DNA from 2 places in the Peptacetobacter sp. AB845 genome. Region 2 is predicted to be linked to the other one. Evidence: a T-box and tRNA genes for the amino acid it is inferred to sense, from the RefSeq annotation. Region 2 holds a T-box; the other holds one or more tRNA genes.

Region 1 (11,118 bases), 940 kb from region 2:
ACCCGGAGATAGCTGGTTCTCCCCGAAATAGCTTTAGGGCTAGCCTCAGATTCAGAGATACGGAGGTAGAGCACTGAATGTCCTAGGGGGTATTGCACCTACCGAAGACTATCAAACTCCGAATGCCGTCATCTTTTATCTGGGAGTCAGACCGTGGGTGATAAGATTCACGGTCGAGAGGGCAACAGCCCAGACCGTCGGCTAAGGTCCCCAAATGTAGGTTAAGTGGTAAAGGATGTGGGATTGCACAGACAACCAGGATGTTGGCTTAGAAGCAGCCACTCATTCAAAGAGTGCGTAATAGCTCACTGGTCGAGTGATCCTGCGCCGAAGATTTCCGGGGCTAAAACCTACTACCGAAGCCACGGCATCATTTATGATGGGTAGGGGAGCTTTCTTTACTGGGCAGAAGCATGACCGTAAGGACATGTGGACTGTAAAGAAGTGAGAATGTTGGCATGAGTAGCGAGATGTGGGTGAGAATCCCACAGGCCGTAAACCCAAGGTTTCCAGGGGAAGGTTCGTCCTCCCTGGGTTAGTCGGGACCTAAGCCGAGGCCGAAAGGCGTAGGTGATGGACAACAGGTTGAAATTCCTGTACCGCCAATAAGCGTTTGAGAAATGGGATGACACAGTAGGACAGGATGAGCGTGCTGTTGGTTATGCACGTCCAAGCACTGAGGCAGTATCCGGAGGCAAATCCACGGATACAATGCTGGGGTGTGACGGGGAGCGAAATTTAGTAGCGAAGCATCTGCATTCACACTGTCGAGAAAAGTCTCTATCGAGTTTAAAGGCGCCCGTACCGCAAACCGACACAGGTGGGTGAGGAGAGTATCCTAAGGCCAGCGAGAGAACTGTTGTTAAGGAACTCGGCAAAATGACCCCGTAACTTAGGGATAAGGGGTGCCATCGAAAGATGGCCGCAGAGAATAGGCCCAAGCGACTGTTTACCAAAAACATAGGTTTCTGCTAAGTCGCAAGACGATGTATAGGAGCTGACGCCTGCCCGGTGCTGGAAGGTTAAGGGGATCTGTTAGAGCAATCGAAGCAGTGAACTTAAGCCCCAGTAAACGGCGGCCGTAACTATAACGGTCCTAAGGTAGCGAAATTCCTTGTCGGGTAAGTTCCGACCCGCACGAAAGGCGTAACGATTTGGGCACTGTCTCAACAACAGACTCGGTGAAATTGTAATTCCGGTGAAGATGCCGGATACCTGCGACAGGACGGAAAGACCCCATGGAGCTTTACTGTAGCTTGGCATTGGGTCTTGGTACTACATGTACAGCATAGGTGGGAGGCTTTGATTCCAGGACGCCAGTTTTGGATGAGCCACCGTTGGGATACCACCCCTGTAGTACTGGGACTCTAACCAGAGGCCTTGAATCAGGTCTTGGGACACTGTCAGGCGGGCAGTTTGACTGGGGCGGTCGCCTCCCAAAAGGTAACGGAGGCGCTCAAAGGTTCTCTCAGCACGGTCGGAAATCGTGCACAGAGTGTAAAGGCATAAGAGAGCTTGATTGCAAGACATACAGGTCGAGCAAGGACGAAAGTCGGACTTAGTGATCCGGTGGTTCTGAGTGGAAGGGCCATCGCTCAACGGATAAAAGCTACCCTGGGGATAACAGGCTTATCTCCCCCAAGAGTCCACATCGACGGGGAGGTTTGGCACCTCGATGTCGGCTCATCACATCCTGGGGCTGTAGTAGGTCCCAAGGGTTGGGCTGTTCGCCCATTAAAGTGGTACGCGAGCTGGGTTCAGAACGTCGTGAGACAGTTCGGTCCCTATCCGTCGCAGGCGTAGGAAATTTGAGAGGATCTGCCCTTAGTACGAGAGGACCGGGGTGGACGTACCGCTGGTGTACCAGTTGTCTCGCCAGAGGCATGGCTGGGTAGCTATGTACGGAACGGATAAGCGCTGAAAGCATCTAAGCGCGAAGCCAGCCTCAAGATAAGATTTCCCATTCCTCGGAAGTAAGACCCCATGAAGACTACGTGGTTGATAGGTCGGAGGTGGAAGTGCAGTAATGTATGCAGCTTACCGATACTAATAGGTCGAGGACTTGACCAAGTAAATATTTGGTAATTTGATTAATATGTATGTAGTTTTGAAAGTACAATACTTTTAAAAAATATATTGACACATTCAATTGGATATGTTAATATAATACTTGTCCTTAACAAGAAAAGAGGACTAAATAAGCCGAAGTGGCGGAACTGGCAGACGCACAGGACTTAAAATCCTGCGGGACTTATCCTCCCGTACCGGTTCGATTCCGGTCTTCGGCACTCAAATAATATCGCGGGGTGGAGCAGTTGGCAGCTCGTCGGGCTCATAACCCGAAGGTCGTAGGTTCAAGTCCTACCTCCGCAACCAAAATAAAATATGGCCCGTTGGTCAAGCGGTTAAGACACCACCCTTTCACGGTGGTAACAGGAGTTCGATTCTCCTACGGGTCACCAACTAAATATGCGGGTGTAGCTCAATGGTAGAGTTCTGGCCTTCCAAGCCAGCTGTGAGGGTTCGATCCCCTTCACCCGCTCCAAAATGGGGTTATAGCTCAGCTGGGAGAGCATCTGCCTTACAAGCAGGGGGTCACAGGTTCGAGCCCTGTTAACCCCACCAAATAAAGTGGCTCGGTAGTTCAGTTGGTTAGAATGCCAGCCTGTCACGCTGGAGGTCGTGGGTTCGAACCCCATCCGAGTCGCCACTTTATAAAAAAATAAATACTAAAAATGTGGGAATATGGCTCAGTTGGTAGAGCAAATGACTGTTAATCATTGGGTCACAGGTTCGAGTCCTGTTATTCCCGCCAATGTGCTGGTGTGGCTCAATTGGTAGAGCAGCTGACTTGTAATCAGCAGGTTGTAGGTTCGAGTCCTATCACCAGCTCCAAATATGGAGGATTTCCCGAGTGGCCAAAGGGGGCAGACTGTAAATCTGTTAGCATCGCTTTCGGTGGTTCGAATCCACCATCCTCCACCAAAATAAAATATACGCGGATGTGGCGGAATTGGCAGACGCACTAGACTTAGGATCTAGCGCCTACGGCGTGGGGGTTCGACTCCCTTCATCCGCACCATGTAAAGTGCATATCAAAAAATATAATATAATGTGCGGGAATAGTTCAGCGGTAGAGCGCGACCTTGCCAAGGTCGAAGTCGCGAGTTCGAATCTCGTTTCCCGCTCCAAAAGCATTGTTGATGTGGGTGCATAGCTCAGCTGGATAGAGCAACGCCCTTCTAAGGCGTGTGTCGAAGGTTCGAATCCTTCTGCGCTCACCATGTTGGGGATTCGCCAAGTCGGTAAGGCATAGCACTTTGACTGCTACATTCGTAGGTTCGAGTCCTGCATCCCCAGCCAATATAATGTTATAAATAAATTAAAAAATGATGATTAATCTGGTTCATTAGCTCAGTTGGTAGAGCACCTGACTCTTAATCAGGGAGTCCTGGGTTCGAGTCCCAGATGAATCACTTTTGTAAATATGGAGAGGTGTCCGAGTGGTTTAAGGAGCTGGTCTTGAAAACCAGTGATGCTTAACGGCACCGTGGGTTCGAATCCCACCCTCTCCGCCAAATGCCCAGATAGCTCAGTCGGTAGAGCAGGGGACTGAAAATCCCCGTGTCGGTGGTTCGATTCCGCCTCTGGGCACCATATAGTGTGGCGGTATAGCTTAGTTGGCTAGAGCGTTCGGTTCATACCCGAAAGGTCACAGGTTCGACTCCTGTTACCGCTACCAAGATAATGAGGACCATTAGCTCAGTTGGTTAGAGCGCCCGGCTCATAACCGGTAGGTCTGGGGTTCGAGTCCCTGATGGTCCACCAAGTAAATATTTTTCGAGGTGTAGCGCAGTTTGGTAGCGCACGTGGTTTGGGACCATGGGGCCGGGGGTTCGAGTCCCTTCACCTCGACCATTTGTGGTGGATGTAGCCCAGTTGGTTAGAGCGCCAGATTGTGGCTCTGGAGGCCGTGAGTTCGAATCTCATCATCCACCCCAAAAAATATATGGTCTATTAGCTCAGTCGGTAGAGCACTTGACTTTTAATCAAGGTGTCCCGCGTTCGAATCGCGGATAGATCACTTTTCGGCGACATAGCCAAGCGGTAAGGCAATGGACTGCAACTCCTTGATCTCCAGTTCGAATCTGGATGTCGCCTCCAACTAAATATGATTTAAGCCGAAGTGGCGGAACTGGCAGACGCACAGGACTTAAAATCCTGCGGGACTTATCCTCCCGTACCGGTTCGATTCCGGTCTTCGGCACTCATACAATATCGCGGGGTGGAGCAGTTGGCAGCTCGTCGGGCTCATAACCCGAAGGTCGTAGGTTCAAGTCCTACCTCCGCAACCAAAATAAAATATGGCCCGTTGGTCAAGCGGTTAAGACACCACCCTTTCACGGTGGTAACAGGAGTTCGATTCTCCTACGGGTCACCAACTAAATATGCGGGTGTAGCTCAATGGTAGAGTTCTGGCCTTCCAAGCCAGCTGTGAGGGTTCGATCCCCTTCACCCGCTCCAAAATGGGGTTATAGCTCAGCTGGGAGAGCATCTGCCTTACAAGCAGGGGGTCACAGGTTCGAGCCCTGTTAACCCCACCAAATAAAGTGGCTCGGTAGTTCAGTTGGTTAGAATGCCAGCCTGTCACGCTGGAGGTCGTGGGTTCGAACCCCATCCGAGTCGCCACTTTATAAAAAAATAAATACTAAAAATGTGGGAATATGGCTCAGTTGGTAGAGCAAATGACTGTTAATCATTGGGTCACAGGTTCGAGTCCTGTTATTCCCGCCAATGTGCTGGTGTGGCTCAATTGGTAGAGCAGCTGACTTGTAATCAGCAGGTTGTAGGTTCGAGTCCTATCACCAGCTCCAAATATGGAGGATTTCCCGAGTGGCCAAAGGGGGCAGACTGTAAATCTGTTAGCATCGCTTTCGGTGGTTCGAATCCACCATCCTCCACCAAAATAAAATATACGCGGATGTGGCGGAATTGGCAGACGCACTAGACTTAGGATCTAGCGCCTACGGCGTGGGGGTTCGACTCCCTTCATCCGCACCATATTTTATTAATTCAGTTTTGTGGGTGCATAGCTCAGCTGGATAGAGCAACGCCCTTCTAAGGCGTGTGTCGAAGGTTCGAATCCTTCTGCGCTCACCAAAACACATAACTTAATATTTACCAATGTTGGGGATTCGCCAAGCGGTAAGGCACATGACTCTGACTCATGCATGCATAGGTTCGAATCCTATATCCCCAGCCATTTTTATTTTTTGTGGTCTATTAGCTCAGTCGGTAGAGCACTTGACTTTTAATCAAGGTGTCCCGCGTTCGAATCGCGGATAGATCACCATTTTTTTATACATGGAGAGGTGTCCGAGTGGTTTAAGGAGCTGGTCTTGAAAACCAGTGATGCTTAACGGCACCGTGGGTTCGAATCCCACCCTCTCCGCCAAGCATATGCGGATGTGGCGGAATTGGCAGACGCACTAGACTTAGGATCTAGCGCCTACGGCGTGGGGGTTCGACTCCCTTCATCCGCACCATACTTTATTTTTATTTTTTGATAAAATATGCCCAGATAGCTCAGTCGGTAGAGCAGGGGACTGAAAATCCCCGTGTCGGTGGTTCGATTCCGCCTCTGGGCACCATATAGTGTGGCGGTATAGCTTAGTTGGCTAGAGCGTTCGGTTCATACCCGAAAGGTCACAGGTTCGACTCCTGTTACCGCTACCAAGATAATGAGGACCATTAGCTCAGTTGGTTAGAGCGCCCGGCTCATAACCGGTAGGTCTGGGGTTCGAGTCCCTGATGGTCCACCATTTGTGGTGGATGTAGCCCAGTTGGTTAGAGCGCCAGATTGTGGCTCTGGAGGCCGTGAGTTCGAATCTCATCATCCACCCCAAAAAATAATATGGTCTATTAGCTCAGTCGGTAGAGCACTTGACTTTTAATCAAGGTGTCCCGCGTTCGAATCGCGGATAGATCACTTCTCGGCGACATAGCCAAGCGGTAAGGCAATGGACTGCAACTCCTTGATCTCCAGTTCGAATCTGGATGTCGCCTCCACTAACTATTTGATAATATAATATTAATATGCGCTCATAGCTCAACCGGATAGAGTGCCTGACTACGAATCAGGAGGTTGCGGGTTCGAGTCCCTCTGGGCGCATTTTTATGGGGTTATAGCTCAGCTGGGAGAGCATCTGCCTTACAAGCAGGGGGTCACAGGTTCGAGCCCTGTTAACCCCACCAGTAAAAGTCTTTAGCGAAAGTTAAAGACTATATTTTTAATAAAAATTTGTTTTGAGGTAAAAGGATATGTATGTAGTTTTTGGTGATGAAGTATTAGATAGTAATGAGATTATAGATTTATTTAATAATGAATCAGATTTTATTGTAGAAACTGATTTGACGAAATCTACTAAAAGAGAAGATGTAATAGCTTTAAAATTAAGAATAGGTGTAGAAGATATATATTCTGATTCTAAATTTGATCAATATAATGAAGATATATTTGAAGAATATTTAGATAATGCAGAGGAAATGATTACAGATTTTGCAGATATTAATTTTGATTATAAAAAAAGGTTTGTAACAAGTGCATATAAATGGGAAGAGCTAAATAATAGTATATATTTAATAGTTGCACTTTCAGATATTAGTCTTCCATTGTTAAAGTTAAATGATGTCCTTAATAGATTGTTAAAACAAAATGATTAAAAATAATAAAAAAAGTGTTGACATTATATAATATGAATGTTATTATATTACTTGTAGATAAGAAATGAACTTTGAAAACTGAACAGCAGATATATTTAGTTCGAATAAATAATTCGAACGCCATACAAACCATGCCAGATATTTTGAGATAACATCTGAGCGGATTCAACATTGTAGAAATTTTATTTGAGCGATGGATATTTCGAATGGAAATGAGAAATATCATCGGCGACATAAATTTTCTTCGAAAATTTATTTTTGAGAGTTTGATCCTGGCTCAGGATGAACGCTGGCGGCGTGCCTAACACATGCAAGTCGAGCGATTCTCTTCGGAGAAGAGCGGCGGACGGGTGAGTAACGCGTGGGTAACCTACCCTGTACACACGGATAACATACCGAAAGGTATGCTAATACGGGATAATATATAAGAGTCGCATGACTTTTATATCAAAGATTTTTCGGTACAGGATGGACCCGCGTCTGATTAGCTTGTTGGCGGGGTAACGGCCCACCAAGGCGACGATCAGTAGCCGACCTGAGAGGGTGATCGGCCACATTGGAACTGAGACACGGTCCAAACTCCTACGGGAGGCAGCAGTGGGGAATATTGCACAATGGGCGCAAGCCTGATGCAGCAACGCCGCGTGAGCGATGAAGGCCTTCGGGTCGTAAAGCTCTGTCCTCAAGGAAGATAATGACGGTACTTGAGGAGGAAGCCCCGGCTAACTACGTGCCAGCAGCCGCGGTAATACGTAGGGGGCTAGCGTTATCCGGATTTACTGGGCGTAAAGGGTGCGTAGGCGGTCTTTCAAGTCAGGAGTTAAAGGCTACGGCTCAACCGTAGTAAGCTCCTGATACTGTCTGACTTGAGTGCAGGAGAGGAAAGCGGAATTCCCAGTGTAGCGGTGAAATGCGTAGATATTGGGAGGAACACCAGTAGCGAAGGCGGCTTTCTGGACTGTAACTGACGCTGAGGCACGAAAGCGTGGGGAGCAAACAGGATTAGATACCCTGGTAGTCCACGCTGTAAACGATGAGTACTAGGTGTCGGAGGTTACCCCCTTCGGTGCCGCAGCTAACGCATTAAGTACTCCGCCTGGGGAGTACGCACGCAAGTGTGAAACTCAAAGGAATTGACGGGGACCCGCACAAGTAGCGGAGCATGTGGTTTAATTCGAAGCAACGCGAAGAACCTTACCTAGGCTTGACATCCTTCTGACCGAGGACTAATCTCCTCTTTCCCTCCGGGGACAGAAGTGACAGGTGGTGCATGGTTGTCGTCAGCTCGTGTCGTGAGATGTTGGGTTAAGTCCCGCAACGAGCGCAACCCTTGTCTTTAGTTGCCATCATTTAGTTGGGCACTCTAGAGAGACTGCCAGGGATAACCTGGAGGAAGGTGGGGATGACGTCAAATCATCATGCCCCTTATGCCTAGGGCTACACACGTGCTACAATGGGTGGTACAGAGGGCAGCCAAGCCGTGAGGTGGAGCAAATCCCTTAAAGCCATTCTCAGTTCGGATTGTAGGCTGAAACTCGCCTACATGAAGCTGGAGTTACTAGTAATCGCAGATCAGAATGCTGCGGTGAATGCGTTCCCGGGTCTTGTACACACCGCCCGTCACACCATGGGAGTTGGAGACACCCGAAGCCGACTATCTAACCTTTTGGAAGAAGTCGTCGAAGGTGGAATCAATAACTGGGGTGAAGTCGTAACAAGGTAGCCGTATCGGAAGGTGCGGCTGGATCACCTCCTTTCTAGGGAGAATTATCTGCTGTTCAGTTTTGAAAGTTTATACAAACTTAATATGGGGGTGTAGCTCAGTTGGGAGAGCACTTGCCTTGCAAGCAAGGGGTCAGGAGTTCGAATCTCCTCATCTCCACCATTTGTACTTTGAAAACTACATATATATTATGATATGACATCATTTATTTCCTTAATGTGATAAATAAGGACGATAACCTTATAAAAAAATATCAACTGTAACTGGTCAAGTTATTAAGGGTGCAGGGCGGATGCCTTGGCACCGGGAGCCGATGAAGGACGTGATAAGCTGCGATAAGCTATGGGGAGTTGCACGTAAACTTTGATCCATAGATTTCCGAATGAGGAAACTCACCATGAGTAATGTCATGGTATCTTCGAGTGAATACATAGCTCGTTGAGGGGAACTCGGGGAACTGAAACATCTAAGTACCCGAAGGAAGAGAAAGAAATTCGATTCCGCTAGTAGCGGCGAGCGAACGCGGAACAGCCCAAACCTAAGAAGTTCGCTTCTTAGGGGTTGCGGACATATCATCAGGAAGAGGTTATTACAGACGAAGAGTTTTGGAAAGCTCCGCCACAGAAGGTAACAGCCCTGTAGTCGAAGTGAGAAGACTTCCGATATGATCCAGAGTACCACGGGACACGTGAAACCCCGTGGGAAGCAGGAGGGACCACCCTCCAAGGCTAAATACTACCCGGTGACCGATAGCGCATAGTACCGTGAGGGAAAGGTGAAAAGAACCCCGGGAGGGGAGTGAAATAGAACCTGAAACCCTGTACTTACAAACTGTGGAAGCACATTTCTTGTGTGACCGCGTACTTTTTGTAGAACGGGCCAACGAGTTACGTTATGCAGCAAGGTTAAGTACTTCATGTATGCAGCCGCAGCGAAAGCGAGTTTTAACTGAGCGTTTAGTTGCATGACGTAGACCCGAAACCGGGTGACCTATCCATGAGCAGGTTGAAGCGAAAGTAAAATTTCGTGGAGGACCGAACCCACGAGCGTTGAAAAGCTCGGGGATGACTTGTGGATAGCGGTGAAATTCCAATCGAACCCGGAGATAGCTGGTTCTCCCCGAAATAGCTTTAGGGCTAGCCTCAGATTCAGAGATACGGAGGTAGAGCACTGAATGTCCTAGGGGGTATTGCACCTACCGAAGACTATCAAACTCCGAATGCCGTCATCTTTTATCTGGGAGTCAGACCGTGGGTGATAAGATTCACGGTCGAGAGGGCAACAGCCCAGACCGTCGGCTAAGGTCCCCAAATGTAGGTTAAGTGGTAAAGGATGTGGGATTGCACAGACAACCAGGATGTTGGCTTAGAAGCAGCCACTCATTCAAAGAGTGCGTAATAGCTCACTGGTCGAGTGATCCTGCGCCGAAGATTTCCGGGGCTAAAACCTACTACCGAAGTCACGGCATCATTTATGATGGGTAGGGGAGCTTTCTTTACTGGGCAGAAGCATGACCGTAAGGACATGTGGACTGTAAAGAAGTGAGAATGTTGGCATGAGTAGCGAGATGTGGGTGAGAATCCCACAGGCCGTAAACCCAAGGTTTCCAGGGGAAGGTTCGTCCTCCCTGGGTTAGTCGGGACCTAAGCCGAGGCCGAAAGGCGTAGGTGATGGACAACAGGTTGAAATTCCTGTACCGCCAATAAGCGTTTGAGAAATGGGATGACACAGTAGGACAGGATGAGCGTGCTGTTGGTTATGCACGTCCAAGCACTGAGGCAGTATCCGGAGGCAAATCCACGGATACAATGCTGGGGTGTGACGGGGAGCGAAATTTAGTAGCGAAGCATCTGCATTCACACTGTCGAGAAAAGTCTCTATCGAGTTTAAAGGCGCCCGTACCGCAAACCGACACAGGTGGGTGAGGAGAGTATCCTAAGGCCAGCGAGAGAACTGTTGTTAAGGAACTCGGCAAAATGACCCCGTAACTTAGGGATAAGGGGTGCCATCGAAAGATGGCCGCAGAGAATAGGCCCAAGCGACTGTTTACCAAAAACATAGGTTTCTGCTAAGTCGCAAGACGATGTATAGGAGCTGACGCCTGCCCGGTGCTGGAAGGTTAAGGGGATCTGTTAGAGCAATCGAAGCAGTGAACTTAAGCCCCAGTAAACGGCGGCCGTAACTATAACGGTCCTAAGGTAGCGAAATTCCTTGTCGGGTAAGTTCCGACCCGCACGAAAGGCGTAACGATTTGGGCACTGTCTCAACAACAGACTCGGTGAAATTGTAATTCCGGTGAAGATGCCGGATACCTGCGACAGGACGGAAAGACCCCATGGAGCTTTACTGTAGCTTGGCATTGGGTCTTGGTACTACATGTACAGCATAGGTGGGAGGCTTTGATTCCAGGACGCCAGTTTTGGATGAGCCACCGTTGGGATACCACCCCTGTAGTACTGGGACTCTAACCAGAGGCCTTGAATCAGGTCTTGGGACACTGTCAGGCGGGCAGTTTGACTGGGGCGGTCGCCTCCCAAAAGGTAACGGAGGCGCTCAAAGGTTCTCTCAGCACGGTCGGAAATCGTGCACAGAGTGTAAAGGCATAAGAGAGCTTGATTGCAAGACATACAGGTCGAGCAAGGACGAAAGTCGGACTTAGTGATCCGGTGGTT
Region 2 (11,118 bases):
TCCAATGCTGCTTGAGTTGCGACAAATCCGCCCCCCCAAATGATAGCTACCACAAAAAGCCCTATTTCTCCTATGTATTTTTTCATAAATTCCCTCCCTTTTTCTTAGAACATTTTTTAATTGTATAGTATTTAATGCAAGCGGGTTGTAAGATTTTACAAATTCACTTGTAAAGAATATTTGAAATGCAAACGCAAATGCACACAGTATTGTCAGTAAATCTCCAAAATTAATTGTAAAATCTGCACTAAGCGATAATACCGCTATTCCCAATACAGCTATAAAACTACTGATTACTCCAAATTTATCAATCTTTCTTCTATAAAGCATAAACCCTATAAAAGGTACTATAACAACATTTATCGATGCAAGAAATGCATTCTTTGATGGTGTAGTGTATTCTAACCCTAATGTCTGTAAGAAAAATCCTAAAAATAGGCAAATACCTAAAACACTTCCTGCCTTTAATATACCTAGTGACAAATTATTTTTTATAGGTTTAAAAAATATTATTGTCATTAATACCGCTGATAAAAAAAATCTAATAGTCATTATTTGCGAAGTCAAAAGGCCACTATCTAATGCAACTTTGGCAGCAATTAATCCGCCTCCCCATATAATAGCTACGGCAAAAAGCCCTATTTCTCCGATGTATTTTTTCATAATATACCTCCACTTTCTAATATTTATTTTTTATAATTTGTTAGAAAGTGAAGCACAACCTTCTTTAAAAGAACTATAACAAAAAGACATATTCATTCGATATCTTCTTTTCATTAAATTTCCTCCTATTTCTATTTTTTATATATACATCCATTTTATAGCTTAATATAAAAAAAATATTTTGTAAATACATTTTATCATTTTGTTTTATCTATTTGCCTTTAAATTGATTTATATTTTCAAATCTTTAGATATTTGAAGTCACTGTTTTTTTATAATTTATTCTCTTTAATTTCACACCCTTTTGCTATAATTATATCAAAATTTAAAAGAAATGAGATTGAATTAATCTTTAGGAGGATTTTATGAACAGATATAAAAAAGGACTTAATACTTGTAATTACATAGTAGAAGAGTCAAAAAAGTTATTCTATACTAAAGGATACTCTAAAACAACTATACAGGAAATATGTGATAATACTAACATAACCCTAGGTAACTTCACATACTACTTCAAAACAAAACAGGATTTACTAAGAAGAGTATACTTTGATTATCTAAAAGATATAGAAAACTTCGTTGTTGAAAACTCAGAAGAATATCCCGATCTATTTGACAAATATCTAATGGTTTGCATGGTTTATAATTATAATTTATTTGCAGATAAAAATATATCTGACTTCAACTACAGCATAATAAAAAATAACTCTCTTTATAACGATGTGTTCCTTAATCTTCCTGTAGAAGAAATCAGATTTGCTTATGGTAACTTTAATGAAGATATAAGCAAAAAAGAATTAAAACTTCTTTACTTATCTGATTTAGGAACAAGAAAAGAACTTACTCAGTACTATGTTGAAAACGAAGAATTATTTGATTCCCCACTTGACTTTGCAGCTCATATGGCTGAAATCGTATCTAGAATATATAAAGCCAACGACGTTGATGTAAAAGAAAAGTTTTTAAATAACCCAGACTTCATAGAAAAAATAAAAAATAGCGGTGTTACTTTACTTACACCAACAGAAAAATAATAAAAAGGTTCTCAGTTTAACTGGTTACCTACATAAAAAAAGATGCCACAAAACGTGACATCTTTTTTTATTTATTTTACAACTATTTTTATGAATTTCTTTTTACCTATCTGTATAACTAGTTCACCTTCTGCTTCAACAGCATTTAAATCATTAACTTTTTCTCCGTTAACTTTTACTCCACCCTGTTTAGCAAGTCTTCTTATTTCACTCTTACTTGGAACTAATTTATTTTCAACAGCTATACCAGCTATATCTAAATCAGCCGCAGCAGCTTCAACAGTTAGTATATCATCTGGTATATTACCTTTCTGGAATACACTCTTGAATCTGTTTTCTGCTTCCTGAGCTTTTTCTTCTCCATGGTATAAAGTAACTATTTCTTTAGCTAGTCCCATTTTTATATCTCTTGGATTAGCTCCATCTTCTAATTTAGCTTCTATTTCAGCTACAGCATCTGGATGAACGTCTGTTACTAAGTTGTAGTATTTTATTATTAATTCATCTGGTACTTCCATAGCTTTCTGGTACATAAGTCCTGCTTCTTCATCTATTCCTATGTAGTTTCCTAATGATTTAGACATTTTGTTTACACCATCAAGACCTTCTAGTAAAGGCATCATTATAACTACCTGAGATTCTTTATCGAATTCTCTCTGAAGTGATCTACCCATTAAAAGGTTGAATCTCTGGTCAGTACCACCAAGTTCTATATCAGCATCTATTGCTATAGAATCGTATGCCTGCATTAAAGGATAGAAGAATTCGTGAACTGATATTGGCATCTGTCCTTCGTATCTTTTCTTGAAATCTTCTCTTTCAAGCATTCTTGCAACAGTTATTGTAGCTGCTAATTTTATAACTTCTTCAAAGTTTAATTTTCCTAACCATTCGCTGTTGTATCTTACTATAGTTTTATCTTTATCTAATACTTTGAATATCTGTTCCTGATAAGTTTTTGCATTTTCAAGAACCTGTTCAGTAGTTAATGCTTTTCTAGTTTTAGATTTTCCAGTTGGGTCACCTATTTTACCAGTGAAGTCACCTATTATTATTACTACCTGATGACCTAAGTCCTGAAGCTGTTTCATTTTTCTAAGAACAACTGTATGTCCTAAGTGGATGTCTGGAGCACTTGGGTCAAGACCTAATTTTATTACAAGTGGTTTGTCCTCTTTCTGTGCTTTAGTTAATTTTTCTTTAAGGTCTTTCTCATCTATAAGACTATCTACACCTTTCATTATGATCTTCATCTGTTCGTCCACAGATATTTTAGATATACTCATAATTTTTCCTCCTAAAAATTTTTTAAACAAAAAAACTCCCGCCCTAATAAAAAGGACGGGAGATACCTCTCGTGTTACCACCTTAATTCTCGGATACCTCACAATATCCGACTCAGTGTGTCAAAATAATAGACACTGCATTATAACGTATGCAAATCGTCAAACCCTACTACTATTTCAGGTAAGCGGCTCCAAAATGTACTTCAGATATACAAAACTACTCCATCACACCAACCTGGAGCTCTCTGAAAATCCTATAAATCCTACTCTTTTCTTCTAAGCCTTTGTTAATTAAATTAAAACATCAATTTTTTCGTATATATTTATAATATATGTCTTTTCGCTTAATTTGTCAATAGAGTACCCAATTTTTCACCATAAATCTCTCTAAGACCGTACTTCATATCTATTGTCATAAAGTATATTATAGCTACAATAGCTGCCACCCAGAAATAACTTATAAGCATAAATAGGTATAATAATGTAAATAATCTCACCTGTCCCATGCTCTTTCCTTTAGAAAGCATGTATCCCTGTATTCCTGCTACAGAATCTCTTATCAAGAAATAAAGTCCAGAATAGTAGAAACAGTTCATTATTGTGTCGATATAAGCCATGTTTGTCTTTATTCCGTATTTATTCATTAAACTAAACGACATTGTGTAAATAACTAGTAAATAAAATAAATTTCTAGAGCAGTAAGTCATTCTAGAAAAAGTCCCAAAATGTCTTATTATATTATATTTTTTCTTTGTTTCCCCTTTAAGAATGTTTAATCTCTTTCCTGCAAATAATCCTATTATATAAACTCCTACAACTGTTCCCAGTGGTATTAAAGTTATAGAAACATAGAACACAGTACTAAAGTAATTTTGTATAAATTCTGGTGGGAAATTATTAAAGGCTGGAACATTTTTAGTCATGTATTTTGCCATATAAGCTATAGTTTCCTTAAAATCCTGTATGAAGCTATATCCTATTAGTTTTGAGGCATATATATCTATAAATATCATTATTATAGAGCCTATAAGTGTTCCAAGAAGTAAATCGTCCATCAGACTAGTTTTCTTTTCAGAAAGTATACCACATAATATTCCTAAGATAATTCCTTGGCTTGCCCATATAGCAGTTCCAGGATTACCTAACACTACAAATACAATAGTAAGACCTGATACCGCCGATAAAACAGTATATTTTGATCCACATTTTAAATATATTATAAAGTAGAATAATGGAACAATATAATCTAAATATATCCCATATCCTATACCACTTCCTACAGATATAATCGTAACAACTACAAATATAGCAGTTAATAACGACGCTTCAGTAAGTTTTTTAGTTTTGTTCAAATTCTCTCCCCCTTTATTAGTAATTAAATTTATTTGTTATTCAAAGCATAGTAGATAGTATAACACCAATCCCAATAAATTTACAGACAAATTTTAGATAATCAAAAAAGGAGACTTTAAAAGCCTCCTCTATAAACTCTGATATTTGATAATATGTTATTAGATATTTAATAATCTATTCTAACTTTTTTTCTTTTAAGAATCTTCATTATTTCATTAAATCCTATTACAGTATCTGCTATTGTAGCTACTTTTTTACCACCTGAGTAGATTATTTTTTTAGATTCTTCACATTTCATGCTATCTATTTCACTATATGGAATAGATTTTTTACCAAAAAGATTTACTATTTCTATACCGTCTTTTTCTATTTCTATTCTCCATTTTTTCATCATTAAGAATTTAATAAAGATAACAGCTATTATACAACTTATAACTAATCTAGGTGTTGATGCTTTTTCCATACCAAATCTAGCAGTCATTATAACACCTGCAAGCCCAAAAGCTCCCATAGCTAATAGGAAAAACTTCTGATAGTGTACTCTATACTTTAAAGTATTATTAAATTTTTCCTGTTTAAGATTTTTTTTATTTGTTACCAATTCTATAAACTGGTACATAACTGGTAAGGCACAAATTATTGTAGTCAAAGTATTTAACATTTTTTCCCTCTCCTCTTCTGAATGTCATTTAATATAATAACATACTCTGCCATATTTTTTAATCCAATTTTTTAATTTAGTAATCTGATATTTCTGTATTTTTTATTAATATGGTATAATTTAGAAAAACTAATAAAATAGGAGTTGATATTTTTGTTTAAGATAAAGCATTTTAAAGAACTTAGCTTAGAAGAATTTTATGAAATAGCAAAAGCAAGATATGAGGTTTTTGCATGTGAGCAGCATGTATTTGAGGTAAACGACTTTGATGATACTGATAAGGTATCATATCATATGTTTTCATACGACAAAGATAAGATAATCGCTTATTTAAGAATAATTCCAAAAGAATTTAGCCACTATGAAAATACAGGTATTGGAAGGGTTTTAGTTTTAAAAGAATACAGAAGATCTGGTTTAGCAAAGAAAATGGTAGATAATGCTGTAAAATTTATAACTGATACTTTAAAAGAAGATAGTATATCACTTTCTGCTCAGGAGTATGTTTGCTCTCTTTATGCAAAATGTGGATTTAAACCTGTGTCTGATGTGTATATGGAAGCAGGAATACCGCATGTTGAGATGGAATACAATAAATTTAAAAATATAAAAGTATTAATGGGAAAAAATAACCCAACAGAATATCCTCACTTTGAATTGCCTGAAGGTTTTTCTGTAGTAAAATATAAAGACGGATACGAAAAAGATTGGGCAAAAATACAAACTGATTTAGAACAATTCGAAAATTTAGAGGCTGCTCTAAAATGTTTTAATGATACTTTTTTAGACGGAAGCGACGATGTTTATAAAAAATGTTTCTTTATTCAAAATGAAGAAGGCAAAAATATAGCAACTGCATCTATTTGGGACGGAAATCATTTTGGAAAAACACTTCAAAGAATACATTGGGTGGCTGTATCTAAAGAATATCAAGGTTTAGGCCTTGCAAAATGTCTAGTATCATTGGCTTTGGACACATTTAACGAGCTTGGATTTAAAGATTATATCTACCTAACATCTCAGGTATCAAGTTACAAAGCTTTAAATATATACTCAAAATTTGGATTTGAGCCATATTTCGGTGAAATGCCTAAAAATTGGGGTTCTTCTAAAGAAGATTTTGAAAAAGATACAAAATACGCTTGGAAACTTATACACAATCTTTCAAAAGATAATTAATTCTTTTTTAAATTAACCTTAGTAAAACTAAAGGTTTTCTATCTACAATTGTTTTCTACATACAATAAGGCTGTTGCAAAATTACAACAGCCTTTATCTATTTATAATACACTTATCTATTTTTTATATAATTATCTACTTTTGAACTTATTTATTTTTCGACTTGTCTATTTTTTAGATTAATATACTTTCATCATTTTATTAATATCTTTTCTTATATCCTCTACAAGATTCTCTGGGCTAAGAACAGTCACACTAGGCCCCATTCCAAGAATCCAGTTTTTTATCTGCTCATATCCCATCATTCTAGCTTTAAAATCTATACTTCCGTCTTCAAGTTCTTTAATAGTCTGCTTAGAACTCCATCTTTTTTCACTGACAACCGTTGCAAATGGCTCTCTTATAATAAGGTGAATGTCTATCTCATCGCCTTTAAAATTACCTATAGAATTTTTTGTATATTCTCCAATTTTAAAATCTTCGTCAATAACATATCTTTCATCTAAAATCTCTAAATTTTTTATTCTACATATTTTAAAATCTCTTATAGCCTTTCTTTTTTCACAATAGGCAATTAAATACGTATCTGACTGATAACTATAAAATCCATAAGGATGTACTATTCTTTCAGAAATTCCAGATTTTATAGACTTGTACTCTATTTTCATTTTTTTCTTTACAGCATAAGCATCTGATATTTGCCTGCTTATTTCTCTATCTTTTTCCTGAGTTAAACTACATCCAGGATATATATAGAAATATTTCATATTTTCGTCTTCACAGTTTTTTAACTTAAAATTAGACTTTATCCTATTTATAGAATTTTTGTATTCCTTAGAGTACATATTATTTGACTCTGTAAGAAAGTCCGCTACCCTATCTAATATTCCTAAATCCATTTCTCTTAGTGAAGCAGAAAAATATATACTTTCAGGAGCTATAGAATATCCCCCATATTTCCCACTCTGCGAATCAATAAATATACCTGCTTGTTCAAGCTCACTCTTATATTCTTGCACTTGCCTTTTACTAACTTCTAATTCCCTAGCTATTTCATCGAGTTTCATTTTTCCATTACTTTGAAGTAGCATTACCATATTAAGCGCTGTACCGATTTTTCCCATTACACTTGTTCCTCTCTTTAAAAAATAATTATTTATAATATATAACTATCTCTAATATACAATGTTTTTCAAGATTTATACAGAATAATTTTTTTGAAAAATTTTTAACCTTTTTTCTTTCGTAACATTATACTGCACCAATAGAAGTTATACTTTAAGTATAAAGTAAAACAAAAGAAGATACGGAGGCGATTTTTATGAAACACATAAATACATTGGACAACTCATCTTTAGAAGCTATGATGAGTGATTTTGAAATAAGAAAGGCAGTGGAACTTTTCTCTGACCTAGATTCTTTCTTAGAAAAATACAGACAGTGTTCGCTTTTAGTTGGAGACGAAGATTTCGTTTCATTCTTAGAATATCTTGAAATAGAAGAAAATCTAAGAATGGGTTATCTTATATAATTTTAATTTTTTCATTTTTTTTAAACCTTTTTATTTTGTTTGTATTAAGCGAAAAATGGGCTGTGCATTATTTGCAACAGCCCATTTTTCATTAATTTATTAAATTTTATTTTAATATTTCCTCTTTAATATTTTCAATATTTTATTTTTTAATGTTTCTTTTTTAATATTTTATTCTGGAACAATTATTCCATTGCTTACATATATGTATTTAGCAACCTCACCTTGAGTAGATGAATCTTCTATAAATGTTTTATCCATAAAGAATGGGCCATCATCTACAAATCCATTTGTTATTATGACATTATTCTCATCCAATACAGCATAGTATGTTTTGCTATTACCATCTATAGTAAACGCATCTCCTACATCTTTTCCTAGTCTGTACATACCAGATTTTAGATTATTTTCATCTGACATATCTAATTCTACTTGATCTGCCTTGTATAAAGTTCCTGCTCTTAATTCTACAGTATCTCCTTCTTCCAATTTAACATAGTAGTTTCTATGTACTGTTTCTAATAATTCAGGATTGCTTTTATCATTTTCTGTGAATATTTTTATACTTCCTAGGCTAGTCCCTTCATTTTTTACAAACATATACTCTCCTGCTGGTATTTCCTTGCCAACTTCGAATTTTTCTTTGTCTATTTTTAAAACATCCTTAGAGTTTACATTATATTTTAGCTTCAAAGGTTTTGAATACTCCGCATAATCTATATATGGCTCTTCACTTGATACTTCTTCATTTGAAATTTCCTCTTCATAAGATATATCTTCGTCACTATTAAAAATAAATGATGCAGCACCTATTACAATATTTATAACAACTACAATAATTATTAATTTAAATATTTTAGATATTATAAAACCTGCTGTTTCGTTTGTATTTTTCTCTTCACCACATCTAGGGCATACCTTTGAATCTTTGTACATCTGAGTTCCACATTTTTTACAAACTTTATACCCATTTGACTTAGTTTTTTTATTTGAATAACTTCCTTCTTCATCATAAAGCTCATTAGCTCTACTATTTTGAAGATTCTTTTGTGTGTTTTTATATTCTTTCTTTAAATTATTAAATATCTCTATTGACTCTTTACTTGCATTCTTTTCTACCCAAGACTTAGCCTTATTAAAAGTACTTGATTCATTCTTATCTTCATTGTAATCGTCCGTATCTTCATAATAATCACTTGTATTATTATTTGAATATGACTCTGAGCTATATCCAGAATAGTTATCTGTTTTATCTTTCACAGCTCCTAAATGACCTTCTTTATGCATCTTTTTTTCAGTTCTTTCTTTAGCTATTTTTCTAAAAATACTCCCTTTATTTTCATAACTATAATCTATTGCTGGATCTCTTTTTCTATCTAATTTTGATTGTTCTTCTGAATAATTTATTTCATCTTTATAATTTTCTTTTCTCATACAGATCCCCTCCGTACACATTATTTAGTTAATTTATTTTATCATATTAATATCAATATAAGTGGTAACAATTTTGAAATTTTTTAAAAATTCTTGAAGATTTCCACAAAAAAAGAAACCTCTTTTGAGGTCCCTTTTAAATACTTTAATTATTTTAATAGCGAAAAATCTTTTAATATATCTTCTAATCCAGATTCAAAATCTCCAAATTTAATTCCCATATCTTCAATCTTTTTATTGTCTAATCTATAATCACGGAATCTATCACTATATCTTTCTTTGTTAGGTAGGATATATTTTTCTATATTTTCCTCAGATATTCCCATCTTTCTGGCAGCCAAACATGCACATTCGTATGTAGTCATATCATTTGAAGATGATACATTGTATATTCCACAAGGAAGCTCTGTTATCTTATCAAACTGCTCTGCTAAATATTTTGCATATGTAATCCCTCTTTTTTCATTACAAGTAAATAAAGTTGGCTTCTGATATAATACAGCATTAAAAACAGTTTTAACTAAGCTTGGATTTGCTTTTACCCCTGCAAATGATAGACCTAGCATCCAAGAAAGTCTAAGGATAACCGCATCTACACCACTTTCCTCTATATATTTTTCACAGTCTATTTTATTCTGTCCATATACTGTTACAGCATTGTACTCTTCCTCTTCATTAAAAGGCCCATGATTTTCTTTCCCATTAAATATCTGCTCTGTTGAACAGAAAACTAATTTAGCATTTTTCTTTTTACAAGCATCTACTATTCTCTTTGTAGATTCAACATTTATCTTATTTGCAAGCTCTGGATTTTCCTCACATGCAACTGTTGCTGCAATCGCTGCTGTATGGAAACATATATCAAAATCCTGAGCTTCAACAAATTTTTGTACATCATCTGGATTTGAAAAATCTGCTTCCTCTCTAGTCATTCTTATCCAGTTAAATTTTTCTTTATTAAGATTTTGAACATAACTAGCTATATATCCTCTAGCCCCTGTTACAAGTATTGTTTTTTTCATAAAATTATATCTCCTTTCCTGGTTGACTAATAAGTACGTGTGCTCCCTTTTCTATGCATATTTTTTTAGATGCATATGGAACAAATACACTATCATATTTTGGAAGAACTATTTTTTCTCCACACCATTCTATTATACAATCTTCTCCTATATTAGACACTACACAAAAATGCTTATCTAATATTATTTCCTTATTTTCTTCTAAGTATAACTCATCTATTACATATTCCTCAGAATCTATAAGCCTTCTACTCTTTTCCTCACATTTAATAAATTCTGGTTGTTTAGAAAAATCTACAACATCAAATGATTCTTTTACATGCAGTTCTCTTTTTTTGCCATTTTTATCCGTTCTATTATAGTCATAAAATCTATAGGTAGTATCTGAGTTTGTTCCTATTTCAAGGGCAAGTATATCCCGTCCTAAGGCATGTATCATCCCTGCTGGAATAGTTATAAAGTCGCCTTTTGAAACTTCCCATTTTTTTAGATATTTTTCAAGAGTTCCATTTTCAAAAGCTTCTTTTATAATCTTTACATCATCTGTAGTATTACCTGCAACTAATTCCGCACCTGGCTTGGAATCTATTATATACCAACTTTCCTTTTTCCCAAAGTCGTCTGAATTTTTCATTGCATATTCATCCTCTGGATGAACTTGTATGCTTAAAGAATCTATTGTATCTAAATATCCTAGTCTTAACATTTCATGGAGAGTATATCCCTCTCCTAGTATTGAATTTTCATCTTCTTTTATAAATTCATAAAAATTTTTATCCGTGTCATAGTTTTTTATTGTATTTGCACTCTTCTTATTTGCCGATATTTCCCACCAAGTTCCGTAATTTTTATCATATCCTCTTGATTTGCTTATATTGCCATTTCCCCATATAGTATCTACTTTTATACTTTCTAAAAATATAGGTCTTTTAGGCTCTCCATTATACATTACTTT

What was found. A T-box is a leader RNA that pairs with one kind of tRNA and senses whether it is charged. The one in region 2 lies ahead of tyrS (tyrosine--tRNA ligase), so its partner is inferred to be a tRNA-Tyr.
Region 1: it has a tRNA-Tyr gene. The T-box ahead of tyrS (tyrosine--tRNA ligase) is inferred to sense a tRNA for this amino acid. The anticodon was not compared.

The regions. Positions count from the first base shown of each region.
Region 1 covers NZ_CP180001.1:420,945-432,062, reverse strand. Annotated here, with positions in the region: rRNA gene ACK2WO_RS02190 (23S ribosomal RNA) at 1-2,070, shown strand, start outside; tRNA gene ACK2WO_RS02185 (tRNA-Leu) at 2,202-2,288, shown strand; tRNA gene ACK2WO_RS02180 (tRNA-Met) at 2,301-2,376, shown strand; tRNA gene ACK2WO_RS02175 (tRNA-Glu) at 2,388-2,462, shown strand; tRNA gene ACK2WO_RS02170 (tRNA-Gly) at 2,472-2,545, shown strand; tRNA gene ACK2WO_RS02165 (tRNA-Val) at 2,550-2,625, shown strand; tRNA gene ACK2WO_RS02160 (tRNA-Asp) at 2,634-2,710, shown strand; tRNA gene ACK2WO_RS02155 (tRNA-Asn) at 2,740-2,815, shown strand; tRNA gene ACK2WO_RS02150 (tRNA-Thr) at 2,820-2,895, shown strand; tRNA gene ACK2WO_RS02145 (tRNA-Tyr) at 2,901-2,985, shown strand; tRNA gene ACK2WO_RS02140 (tRNA-Leu) at 2,999-3,082, shown strand; tRNA gene ACK2WO_RS02135 (tRNA-Gly) at 3,117-3,191, shown strand; tRNA gene ACK2WO_RS02130 (tRNA-Arg) at 3,208-3,284, shown strand; tRNA gene ACK2WO_RS02125 (tRNA-Gln) at 3,288-3,363, shown strand; tRNA gene ACK2WO_RS02120 (tRNA-Lys) at 3,404-3,476, shown strand; tRNA gene ACK2WO_RS02115 (tRNA-Ser) at 3,490-3,578, shown strand; tRNA gene ACK2WO_RS02110 (tRNA-Phe) at 3,582-3,657, shown strand; tRNA gene ACK2WO_RS02105 (tRNA-Met) at 3,666-3,742, shown strand; tRNA gene ACK2WO_RS02100 (tRNA-Ile) at 3,752-3,828, shown strand; tRNA gene ACK2WO_RS02095 (tRNA-Pro) at 3,842-3,918, shown strand; tRNA gene ACK2WO_RS02090 (tRNA-His) at 3,925-4,001, shown strand; tRNA gene ACK2WO_RS02085 (tRNA-Lys) at 4,012-4,084, shown strand; tRNA gene ACK2WO_RS02080 (tRNA-Cys) at 4,091-4,164, shown strand; tRNA gene ACK2WO_RS02075 (tRNA-Leu) at 4,181-4,267, shown strand; tRNA gene ACK2WO_RS02070 (tRNA-Met) at 4,280-4,355, shown strand; tRNA gene ACK2WO_RS02065 (tRNA-Glu) at 4,367-4,441, shown strand; tRNA gene ACK2WO_RS02060 (tRNA-Gly) at 4,451-4,524, shown strand; tRNA gene ACK2WO_RS02055 (tRNA-Val) at 4,529-4,604, shown strand; tRNA gene ACK2WO_RS02050 (tRNA-Asp) at 4,613-4,689, shown strand; tRNA gene ACK2WO_RS02045 (tRNA-Asn) at 4,719-4,794, shown strand; tRNA gene ACK2WO_RS02040 (tRNA-Thr) at 4,799-4,874, shown strand; tRNA gene ACK2WO_RS02035 (tRNA-Tyr) at 4,880-4,964, shown strand; tRNA gene ACK2WO_RS02030 (tRNA-Leu) at 4,978-5,061, shown strand; tRNA gene ACK2WO_RS02025 (tRNA-Arg) at 5,084-5,160, shown strand; tRNA gene ACK2WO_RS02020 (tRNA-Gln) at 5,189-5,263, shown strand; tRNA gene ACK2WO_RS02015 (tRNA-Lys) at 5,278-5,353, shown strand; tRNA gene ACK2WO_RS02010 (tRNA-Ser) at 5,367-5,455, shown strand; tRNA gene ACK2WO_RS02005 (tRNA-Leu) at 5,463-5,546, shown strand; tRNA gene ACK2WO_RS02000 (tRNA-Phe) at 5,576-5,651, shown strand; tRNA gene ACK2WO_RS01995 (tRNA-Met) at 5,660-5,736, shown strand; tRNA gene ACK2WO_RS01990 (tRNA-Ile) at 5,746-5,822, shown strand; tRNA gene ACK2WO_RS01985 (tRNA-His) at 5,829-5,905, shown strand; tRNA gene ACK2WO_RS01980 (tRNA-Lys) at 5,917-5,989, shown strand; tRNA gene ACK2WO_RS01975 (tRNA-Cys) at 5,996-6,069, shown strand; tRNA gene ACK2WO_RS01970 (tRNA-Arg) at 6,099-6,172, shown strand; tRNA gene ACK2WO_RS01965 (tRNA-Val) at 6,180-6,255, shown strand; gene ACK2WO_RS01960 (hypothetical protein) at 6,322-6,723, shown strand; rRNA gene ACK2WO_RS01955 (16S ribosomal RNA) at 6,978-8,480, shown strand; tRNA gene ACK2WO_RS01950 (tRNA-Ala) at 8,533-8,608, shown strand; rRNA gene ACK2WO_RS01945 (23S ribosomal RNA) at 8,712-11,118, shown strand, end outside.
Region 2 covers NZ_CP180001.1:1,356,234-1,367,351, reverse strand. Annotated here, with positions in the region: gene ACK2WO_RS06395 (DMT family transporter) at 1-663, opposite strand, end outside; gene ACK2WO_RS06400 (DMT family transporter) at 1-41, opposite strand, end outside; gene ACK2WO_RS06390 (TetR/AcrR family transcriptional regulator) at 1,029-1,697, shown strand; gene tyrS (tyrosine--tRNA ligase) at 1,769-2,983, opposite strand; T-box leader at 3,032-3,271, opposite strand; gene ACK2WO_RS06380 (DUF2232 domain-containing protein) at 3,328-4,335, opposite strand; gene ACK2WO_RS06375 (DUF6560 family protein) at 4,503-4,997, opposite strand; gene ACK2WO_RS06370 (GNAT family N-acetyltransferase) at 5,151-6,176, shown strand; gene ACK2WO_RS06365 (helix-turn-helix transcriptional regulator) at 6,356-7,300, opposite strand; gene ACK2WO_RS06360 (hypothetical protein) at 7,498-7,707, shown strand; gene ACK2WO_RS06355 (hypothetical protein) at 7,879-9,141, opposite strand; gene ACK2WO_RS06350 (SDR family oxidoreductase) at 9,291-10,163, opposite strand; gene ACK2WO_RS06345 (class I mannose-6-phosphate isomerase) at 10,168-11,112, opposite strand; gene deoC (deoxyribose-phosphate aldolase) at 11,112-11,118, opposite strand, start outside.